Regions from separate parts of the Pseudoalteromonas sp. NZS11 genome, predicted to be linked through region 1. Evidence: predicted binding sites of a transcription regulator. Region 1 holds the regulator's gene; the other holds the start of a gene.
What was found. Region 1 encodes ArgR, which controls arginine synthesis, uptake and breakdown. Its sites were predicted from a motif close to ANTGAATANNTATTCANT; they were not measured.
Positions count from the first base shown of each region.

Region 2: a site for ArgR is predicted at 2,437-2,454, ahead of gltB (glutamate synthase large subunit). Genes of this name have one in related genera too.

Region 1 covers NZ_JADYWP010000016.1:13,540-19,067, forward strand. Annotated here, with positions in the region: gene I6E82_RS19320 (ABC transporter ATP-binding protein) at 1-980, shown strand, start outside; gene I6E82_RS19325 (Dyp-type peroxidase) at 1,029-1,928, shown strand; gene argR (transcriptional regulator ArgR) at 1,936-2,403, opposite strand; gene mdh (malate dehydrogenase) at 2,629-3,561, shown strand; gene ispB (octaprenyl diphosphate synthase) at 3,648-4,619, opposite strand; gene rplU (50S ribosomal protein L21) at 5,042-5,353, shown strand; gene rpmA (50S ribosomal protein L27) at 5,370-5,528, shown strand, end outside.
Region 2 covers NZ_JADYWP010000003.1:143,332-148,859, forward strand. Annotated here, with positions in the region: gene I6E82_RS07780 (PrkA family serine protein kinase) at 1-134, opposite strand, end outside; gene I6E82_RS07785 (superoxide dismutase) at 345-926, opposite strand; gene I6E82_RS07790 (Grx4 family monothiol glutaredoxin) at 1,193-1,531, shown strand; partial or broken gene I6E82_RS07795 (ATP-binding protein) at 1,622-1,900, opposite strand; gene gltB (glutamate synthase large subunit) at 2,556-5,528, shown strand, end outside.

The DNA.
Region 1 (5,528 bases):
TAACGGTGGGTAAAGATGAAATTGTTTGCCTACTCGGAGCGAGTGGGTGCGGCAAAACGACCACGTTAAAAGCGATTGCAGGTTTAATTGAAGCTAAGCAAGGGTCTATTTTTATAGACGGTAAATTAGTGAGTGATGAGCAATCGTTTGTCTCGCCTGAGCACCGTAACATCGGCATGATGTTTCAAGACTATGCGTTGTTTCCGCATTTAACGGTAGCAAATAATATCGCATTTGGGCTTAGTAAAATGAGTAAAGCTCAAAAGCAGCAACGCGTTGATGAAATGCTTAAGCTCGTGCATTTAATTGGCTGTGCTGACAGGTTCCCGCATCAGTTATCGGGTGGTCAACAGCAGCGTGTAGCTATTGCTCGTGCATTAGCTTATAAGCCTAGTTTATTGCTACTTGATGAGCCCTTTTCAAATATTGATACGCAAGTACGCTTTGAATTAATTGCCGATATACGTCGAATTATTAAGGCAACCCAAGTATCTGCTGTGTTTGTTACACACTCAAAAGAAGAGGCGTTTGCCTTTTCAGATACACTTGCCATTATGCATCGCGGTAAAATTGAGCAACAAGGCACGCCTGAGCAGCTTTTTGCAGCTCCATGTTCAAAGGAGGTTGCAGAGTTTCTGGGTCAAGGCATATACTTGAGCGCAGAAGTATTAACAGCAACTGAATACAAAACACCATTTGGTTTAGTCGAATCTTATATTGAGAGTAAGCAAAACGTAAGCGTAGGGCTTATATATGTGCGCCCTCATCAAATAGAATTAGTGGCAGATAACCAAAGTGACAAACTCAGCAAGCGAGCTACAATCATAAGTCGTCGCTTTATTGGTTCGGCGTATGTTTATTCACTTGTTATTGATGAACAAGAAATTGAAGTTGCTGCACAATATGGCCAGTCATTTGAAAATAATGAACAGGTTATAATAAAAATAAAACCTCACACGGTGAATTTTTTCGAATCGTAATTAATTTGTTATTCGCTGTGTTTTTATCTGTAAAACTAAGGAATAACAATGGCGCAAGCGCAATCAGGGATTTGTGCTGAAGCAAACTTACACGGTTTGCACTTATTTTTTAATGTGTTTGATGGTCAAGATGAATCACTTCGCGCAAAGTTAAAACAAGTAAGCGCTATTGAAGAAGAGTTTAGCGATCAATTTTCAGAATCAATGCTCTCTTGTATGGTTGCTATTGGTGCGCAATATTGGCCGCATATCCTCCCTGAATACATCCCAAGCGAATTACAGAGCTTTCCTAATATAAACCATAGCGATCATCAAATGAGCGTACAACCGTGCGATTTATTTGTGCAAATTCGCTCTGACCGTGAAGACGTTAACCATTTATTTGCGCTGCAAATTTTAAAACTATTTGCTCCCGATGTTGAGCTGGTGGAGCAAATTCGTAATTTTCGCTTTTTAGATGGTCGTGATTTTAATGGTTTTATTTATGGTGGCGATACAGCTCATGGAAGAAAAAAGCGCGCTACGGCTTTAATTAGTAACCCTGGTAATTTTGAAGATCAGGGGAGTTATATTCATGTACAGCGTTATAAGCATGACTTAACTATGTGGCAGCATTTATCATTGAGCGAGCAAGAACAAATAATGGGGCGTACGCGCCTTGATAACACACTAATTATCCCTGCGATTGAAACCAGTCATGCTTTACGTAGCGAACTAAAAGACGAAGATGGACAACCGCTATTATTAAATCAGAGCATGCCTTATGGCGATGTGTATGAGCAGGGAATGTTATCAATTACATGCGCTTGTACGGGCACCGCATTTGAAAAAGTACTTAATAGTCGTTTAGGGGAAGGGGATTGTTACGACCACTGGCTTGATTTTACTCAAGCCGATATGGGTTCTGCTTTCTTTGCGCCTTCAGTCGGGTTTTTAAAACAAATTTAGTTTGCTATTAAACCGTATCAAATAAAATGCGAACACGTTCAAGTGTTACATCTATTTCAGATATTTTAGCAGGAGCGATAAAAATAGTATCGTCGCCTGCAATTGTTCCTAGTACGCCATCTGCTTTACCTAATGAATCTAATAAACGAGCAATAAGCTGAGCGGCGCCTGGACTGGTACGAATAATGATCATCATTTCGTTGTGCATAATGTCGATTACTAATTGGCGTAATGGGCTTTTAGCCGTAGGTACACCCATTTCAGCAGGTAAGCAGTAAACCATTTCTTGTTTGGCGTTACGTGTGCGTACAGCACCAAATTTACTTAACATGCGCGATACTTTACTTTGGCTTATATTGTCAAAGCCTTGATCTTTTAATGCATCAACTATTTCGCCTTGAGAGCCAAAATTTTCTTCTTTTAATAGTGATTTAAATGCTTTTACCAGTGCTTCTTGTTTATCTTGTGGTTGCATAGTCTTTATTCGTTTTTGTTATTTATGCCGCAAATTCTACACAAAAATGAATAATTATGCAGCAGTTGTTTAGTTAACTTGCCAGTTTGATGCGTTAAATCACAAAAGTTTACGACTATGGTCGAAAATATACTTGAAATAGACAGGATAAATTTGTTTTTAGTCGCTAATTTCATTATCTTAAGAGCCACAAATGTTTCCTACCTCAAATTACGGAGAATTCCAATGAAAGTTGCTGTATTAGGTGCTGCAGGCGGTATCGGCCAAGCGTTGTCTTTATTATTAAAAACAGGCTTACCAGCTGGCTCTGAATTATCACTTTATGATGTTGCACCAGTAGTACCAGGTGTTGCGGTTGACCTTTCTCACATCCCAACAGATGTTAAAGTAGCAGGCTTTGGCGCAGACGAATTAAACAAAGCGCTTGAAGGCTCTGACATCGTTCTTATCCCAGCGGGTATGCCACGTAAACCAGGTATGGATCGTGCTGATTTATTTAATGTAAATGCTGGTATCATCAAAACTTTAGCAGAAGGCATTGTTGCTAGCTGTCCTAAAGCGTTAGTAGGTATTATTACTAACCCAGTAAATGGCACAGTTCCAATCGTTGCTGAAGTATTCAAAAAAGCAGGTACTTACGACGCTAAACGCGTATTCGGTATTACTACGCTTGACGTTATTCGTTCAGAAGCATTTGTTGCTGAACTTAAAGGCGTAGACGTAGCAACTGTGAAAGTACCAGTAATTGGTGGTCACTCAGGCACAACTATTCTTCCTCTACTTTCTCAAGTTGAAGGTGTTTCTTTCACTGATGAAGAAGTTGCTGCACTTACTCCACGTATCCAAAATGCGGGTACTGAAGTTGTAAATGCTAAAGCAGGCGGTGGTTCAGCTACGCTATCTATGGGTGCTGCTGCAGCTCGTTTTTGTATGTCTTTAGTTAAAGGCCTACAGGGTGAAGAAGTTGTAGATTACGCTTACGTTGCTGTTGAAAATGGCGATGCAGAGTACTTTGCACATCCAGTACGTTTAGGTAAAAACGGCGTAGAAGAAATTCTTTCTTACGGCGAACTAAGCGCATTTGAAACAAAAGCAAAAAATGACATGCTTGAAACACTGAAAAAAGACATCAAAGAAGGTGTTGATTTCATGGCGTAATAGCCAAAGTAGAATAACAAAAAAGCCTGCATTTGCAGGCTTTTTTATTGCTCAGAATTAATTTCACACTGTGTAACTAGTTAAAACTAGTGGTCGCGGTCAACCGCAATACGGGCAAGGCTTATGAGTGCTTGCTTATAGTCAGACTCAGCTAAAAAGTCTAAACAGGCAATAGCTTTGTCAGCTTCAAGCTCTGCTTTTTGCATTGTAAATTCAAGCGCATTAGTTTGCTTTAGTGCCGATAAAATTTCTTCTAAATGCTCCATACCATTACTGTGCTCTATTGCATCACGAATAAGCTGCGTTTGCTGCTCGCTACCATGTTGCATAGCATAAATAAGTGGAAGCGTTGGTTTGCCTTCAGCTAAATCATCACCAATGTTTTTACCCAACTGCTCAGCATCTGCATTGTAATCGAGTACATCATCTACTAGCTGAAACGCAGTACCTAAATGCATACCATATAGGTTTAGTGCATCGAGAGTAGTCTGGTCTTGCTCAGTAATAATGGCAGCAAGGCCTGTCGCTGCTTCAAACAACTTAGCTGTTTTAGAGTAAATAACCTGCATATAACTGGCTTCGGTCGTATCTGGGTCGTTGCAGTTCATTAACTGCAATACTTCACCTTCAGCAATAATGTTTGTTGCATCGGCAAGTACTTGCATAACCTGCATTTTTCCAAGACCAACCATAAGCTGAAATGAACGAGTGTAAATAAAGTCACCAACCAATACGCTAGCAGCATTACCAAATTCAGCATTTGCCGTAGGTGTGCCACGTCGTAAGTTTGATTCATCTACAACATCATCATGCAATAGCGTTGCTGTATGAATAAACTCAACAATTGTTGCAAGTGTTATGTGATCTTTACCCTGATAACCGAGCGCTTTGGCTGCTAAAATCGCGAGCATTGGACGAACGCGTTTGCCGCCACTGCTAACTATATATAAACCAAGCTGATTAACTAACGCCACATCTGAGCGCATTTGCGCATGTATAAGTTGATTGACGTCATTCATATCGCTTTCGATTAACGCCTGGATAGCTTTTATATCCATTGATCTCCGAGCCAATTTTTATGTGTGAACGGCGCAGATTGTACAACAAAAAATGCACTAGCTCGATATTTTGTGACGATTGATTGAAAAAACACTATTAAAGTACTTAATTTAGACTGAATTAGCCAAGATAACTGATTAATTGATAATCAATATACAGTTTATGGTGTGCTTAGATATTAAGCTGTGAGGGTCATATTTGAGTACATTAATTTATTTCGACTAAGAGTTAAAAAGCGCTTGGCAAAAGGGCTAATTAATATAAAATGGGGTAAATATTGAATTGCTCTCAAAGCAGCTACTTTTTATTCATTTTAATTACAAAATAGGCTTGCTAGTTATTTCGCGTTAGCGTAAACTTCGCGCCCTATCGAAGAATATTTTAGTTGCGCCGATTTGAGGGTGCACAGACGGAGTTAATTATGTACGCGGTTTTCCAAAGTGGTGGTAAACAGCATCGTGTGACTGAAGGTCAAACGATTCGTCTTGAAAAATTAGACGTTGAAACTGGTGCGGCAGTAGAATTTGATTCAGTACTTTTAGTTGCTGATGGTGAGAAAATCGAGATCGGTGTACCGTTCGTAAACGGTGGCAAGATAACAGCTGAGGTTGTTTCACATGGTCGCGGTGAGAAGATTAAGGTTGTTAAATTTAGACGCCGTAAGCATTCTCGTAAGCAAATGGGCCATCGTCAATGGTTCACTGAAGTTAAAATCACTAGCATTAGCGCTTAATTAGAGGTACTTAGAAATGGCACATAAAAAAGCAGCTGGTAGTACTCGTAACGGTCGCGATTCAGAAAGCAAACGCCTAGGTGTTAAGCGTTTTGGTGGCGAATCAGTTCTAGCGGGTAGCATCATTGTTCGTCAGCGTGGAACTCGTTTCCACCCTGGTACTAACGTAGGTATC
Region 2 (5,528 bases), on a different contig from region 1:
GCCATGAGTAGGCGTTCTGGTGCGCTGGCGTAGGCAGACTTATCGGTTTTACAAATCTCAAGAAATTCAGCGATACTGTATTCTTCTTCCTGTGCCGCTTCGTATCGTGCTTGGTAATGCTCAAAAATCGTCATAATAACCTCCGAAACCCGCTGTAAAAAGGTGCTTACATTTTAAAGTCTAGTCACGAATTTGTATTTTTGTGCAATAAAATTAAAAATTTAAGTGAAAAAAGATCATGTTACTAAAAGTGTTTTATTAAATGATGAGGCGCTTAGGTGTGATAAACAAGAAACAAAAAAAGACGCCTAAGCGTCTTTTTTACATTAGCGTTTAAAGGCTAATTAAGCGAAGTTAGCGTTCGCGAATTCCCAGTTAACAAGCGACCAAAAACCTTTAAGGTAATCTGGACGAACGTTACGGTAATCAATGTAGTAAGCGTGTTCCCATAAATCCACTGTAAGGATTGGAGTAACGCCATCATCAGTTAATGGTGTAGCAGCGTTAGATGTATTAACGATGTCTAGTGAACCATCAGCAAGCTTAACTAACCACGTCCAGCTTGAACCAAAGTTATTTACTGCTTTGTCATTTAATGCATCTTTAAACGCATCAAAAGAACCCCATTTGGCGTTGATTGCATCAGCAACTGCGCCAGTAGGCTCGCCGCCGCCGTTTGGAGATAAGCTGTTCCAGTAAAAAGTATGGTTCCAGATTTGTGCTGCGTTGTTAAATACGCCGCCTTCTGATGAACATACGATCTCTTCTAGAGATTTGTTTTCAAACTCAGTACCAGGGATTAAACCATTAAGCTTAACCACGTAAGTGTTGTGGTGTTTGCCATGGTGAAACTCTAGTGTTTCTTTTGAAATATGTGGCTCAAGTGCGTCGATTGCATATGGTAGTGACGGTAGTTCAAATGCCATTTTTTTATCTCCATCTTCTTTGGTTGATAGTCCATTTGGTAATACGTAATGCCTGTTGAAACAGAGCAGTTACCTATACCAAGCGGTAATATAGTGTTACTATAATTGTTGAGTATTTTACTCAAGTTTAAGCAAACAGCAATGCTATTGCGAAAGACTATTTCAATTGCGGCTTTATTTGCCCATATTAAGTTATATATTTGTGGTCACGATGAGTTATTTTCAAGACCTAAATATATTTAGCTATCGTTACTTTGAGGTTGTAGATGGAAACCATTGATAAAATTAAACAGCAAATTTCAGAAAACCCAATAATCCTTTTCATGAAAGGGTCACCAAAATTACCTAATTGTGGTTTTTCTTCACAAGCATCGCAAGCGTTAATGTCATGTGGTGAACCATTTGCATACGTTGATATTTTACTTAACCCAGACATTCGTGCTGAGCTTCCAGCATACGCAAATTGGCCAACATTCCCACAACTTTGGGTAGATGGCGAGTTAGTTGGTGGTTGTGACATTATTATCGAAATGTTTCAACGCGGTGAATTACAGCCGTTAATTACAGAAACTGCTGCTAAATATAAAGAAGCTGACGCAGAGTAATTTTATTACTCAACCTGCTATCAGGTTATTAAGCTCTTTAAACACAAAGCCACTTTTTAAGTGGCTTTGTTGTTTTTAATTTTTGTGAATTTACGAATAAGGAAGGCTCACTTGTACGTTTAAGCCGCCCTCTATTTTGTTATGTAAACTTATATGCCCCTGGTGCGCTTCTGCTATTTCTCTGCATAAGGCTAGCCCTAAACCACTCCCCGTACTTTTTGTAGAATAAAAGGGCACTAAAGCATTTGCCATTACTTGCTCGCTCATTCCTTTGCCACAGTCGCTCACATTTATAACACAAGCTTGGGGTACAAATTCGACCTGAATATGTATTTCATTGGCGTTGGAGCCTGACTCGTGTGAATTTTTATTTCGTAGCTGATAATTCGTATTACTTTTTTCTATATAAGTAGAGACTCCTGTTGCTTTAATTCATTTATCAACTCAGAACTTTATAATAGGGCAAGCGTATTGCCAGACTTTACGTTTAAATTTGTAACTCCCTTCTGGGCTATATATTTTAGGCGTTTTGCTTTCTAGACTTTAAAGTTTATGCCTACATCGGACATAGTTTTAAATAAAAATTCACTATTAACTTACAAAAAATGACATGAACTTTCATAACTATACTAATGAGCAGCAATAATCGGGGATGTTAAGCCATTAAAGTAATGAAATAGCATAAAACTATCTAAATGTTAACTGAATAGCCCCTCTAGCGCTGAATACTTATTCACTTTCGGTTGTCTTTACGTTTACGTAAGCTGGCACGCTGAGGGCTCGTGTTTTTTACAATATGTTAAACTTGACACCAGTGTCATGAAAAAATAGTGGTTAAAATAACGCTAAATGTTAAAAATAATGATAAAAAGAAATCTTGCTATGAAGTGAGAAATATTCAAGAATGTGAATATGTATTCAAAGTGCTATTGACTCTATTTAAGATAGAGGCTAGTTTTGTCCGTCTGTTAGCAAATCGTCGAGCAGTTCATCCACGCTAACAGTGCAGCAAGGGGAGGGGTCTATGTTATACGACTCAAAGTTAGAAAAAGAAAATTGTGGCTTTGGCTTAATAGCCCAAGTTAATGGTCAAGCTAGTCATAGGCTTATTCGTACTGCTATTACGGGGCTTGATCGCATGCAGCACCGTGGTGGTATATCTGCCGATGGCAAAACAGGTGATGGCTGTGGTTTATTATTACAAAAACCAGATAGCTTTTTCCGTGCTATTGCTAGTGAACATAACTGGCACTTAGGCAAAAACTACGCAGTGGGTATGATATTTTTAAATTCAGACCCTGTTTTAGCGCAAGCTGCAAAACAAATACTTAGCGAAGAATTAGAAAAAGAAACGTTAAATATTTTAGGTTGGCGCGTTGTGCCAACTGACCCATCTATGTTGGGTCCTATTGCTGTACAGCAATTACCAGGTTTTGAACAAATTTTTGTTAGCGCGCCAGAAGGTTGGCGTTCTAAAGACTTAGAGCGTCGCTTATATGTAGCACGCCGCCGCGCTGAAAAGCGCATTGTTGATGACGAAGCTTTCTATATCGCAAGTTTATCTGGTTTGGTAACTATCTATAAAGGCTTAATGATGCCTGCAGATTTACCAAATTTTTACCTGGATTTAGCTGATATTCGTATGACGAGTGCGATTTGTGTTTTCCATCAGCGCTTTTCTACTAATACTCAGCCGCGTTGGCCTTTAGCTCAACCTTTCCGCTATTTAGCACACAATGGTGAAATTAATACTATTGAAGGTAACCGCCAGTGGGCACGCGCACGTTCATACAAGTTTGCGTCACCGCTTATTCCTGATTTACAAAGCGCAGCGCCGTTTGTAAACGAAACCGGTTCTGATTCATCAAGCCTAGATAATATGCTTGAGCTATTTTTAGCTGGTGGCATGGATTTATTCCGCGCTATGCGTATGCTCGTGCCACCTGCATGGCAGAAAAACCGTGCAATGGACGACGATTTACGTGCATTTTACGACTTTAACTCTATGCATATGGAACCATGGGATGGCCCCGCCGGTATTGTTATGTCGGATGGTCGTTTTGCGGCATGTAACTTAGACCGTAATGGACTTCGTCCTGCGCGTTATGTAATTACGCAAGATGGTTTTATTACACTCGCATCAGAAGTGGGTATTTGGGATTACACTGCCGATGAAGTAGTCGAAAAAGGCCGTGTAGGACCAGGTGAGCTGTTAGTAATTGATACTAAGCTTGGTAAAATTTGGCACTCAGATGAAATCGATCAAGATTTAAAGTCTCGCCATCCTTACAAGTCATGGCTTGAGGAGAACGTTAAGCGTTTAGTTCCATTTGAAGAGCTTACTGAACAAGACGCCGGTAATCGCTCATTTGATGACGAAACGCTAGCTAAATATCAAAAAATGTTTGGTTATACCAACGAAGAGCTTGATAGCGTTATTCGTGTAATGGGTGAAAACGGCCAAGAAGCAACCGGCTCAATGGGTGATGACACGCCATTTGCAGTGCTTAGTGAAGGGCATCGTTCGCTGTATGATTACTTCCGCCAAAAATTTGCGCAAGTAACAAACCCACCTATTGATCCACTGCGTGAAAATCATGTAATGTCGCTTGCGACATGTATTGGTAGTGAGCAAAACGTATTTAACGAAACAACAGGCCATGCTAAGCGCCTACAGTTTGATACGCCAATTTTAATGTACGCAGACATGCAGCAGCTATTAAATGCTGATGAAGCGCATTACAGCTACTGTAAAATTGATATTACCTACACAGTTGAAGAAGGTTTAGAAAATGCGGTAACGCGTATTTGTGACCAAGCACAAGAAAAAGCAGCCGCTGGTTGTATCATGCTTATTTTAACTGACCGTAACTTTAATGAAGCAAATTTGCCGATTCCAGCAGCTATGGCTGTAGGTGCGGTACAAAAACGATTAGTTGATAACAATCTTCGCTGTGAATCAAACATTATCATTGAAACCGGTAGCGTGCGTGATGCGCATCAGTTTGCTGTGTTATTAGGCTTTGGTGCTACGGCAATTTATCCATACCTTGCGTATGAATCGTTAGTTGCAATGAGCGACAGCAAAATTATTAATAAGTCGTATTGCGAAGTAACTCTTGCTTACCGTAAAGCCATTAACAAGGGCTTATACAAAATCATGTCTAAAATGGGCATAAGTACGGTTGCGTCATATCGCTGCTCAATGTTGTTTGAAGCGGTTGGTTTATCTGACGCTATTGTACAAATGTGCTTTAAAGGTGTGGCGAGTCGCATACAGGGCGCATGCTTTACCGACTTTGATGACGATCAGCAAAGCTTACACAAACTCGCTCTAAGTAAGCGTAAATTATTAAGCCACGGCGGCTTGTTTAAGTACGTACATGGCGGCGAGTATCATGCTTATAATCCTGATGTAATCCAAACCCTGCAAAAAGCAGTTCGTTCTGGTGAATACAGTGATTACAGTGAATATGCAAAACTTGTTAATACGCGTCCTATTGCCACTTTACGTGACATGCTTGCGCTTAAAATTCCAGAGCAAGGCATTAGCATCGATGATGTAGAGCCTGCAGAAAACCTATACAAGCGTTTCGATTCAGCAGCAATGAGTATTGGTGCATTATCGCCAGAAGCGCATGAGGCTCTAGCAATTGCAATGAACCGCTTAGGTGGTTGTTCAAACTCTGGTGAAGGCGGTGAAGATAAGCTGCGTTATGGTACCGAGAAAAACTCGCGTATTAAGCAAGTCGCTTCAGGTCGATTTGGCGTAACGCCGCATTACTTACGCAGTGCTGACGTTATTCAAATTAAAGTAGCGCAAGGTGCAAAACCAGGCGAAGGCGGTCAATTACCGGGTGAAAAAGTAACCCCATATATTGCTAAGCTTCGTTATTCTGTTCCAGGTGTTACGTTAATTTCGCCACCACCACATCACGATATTTACTCAATTGAAGATTTAGCGCAGCTAATTTTCGATTTAAAACAAGTAAACCCT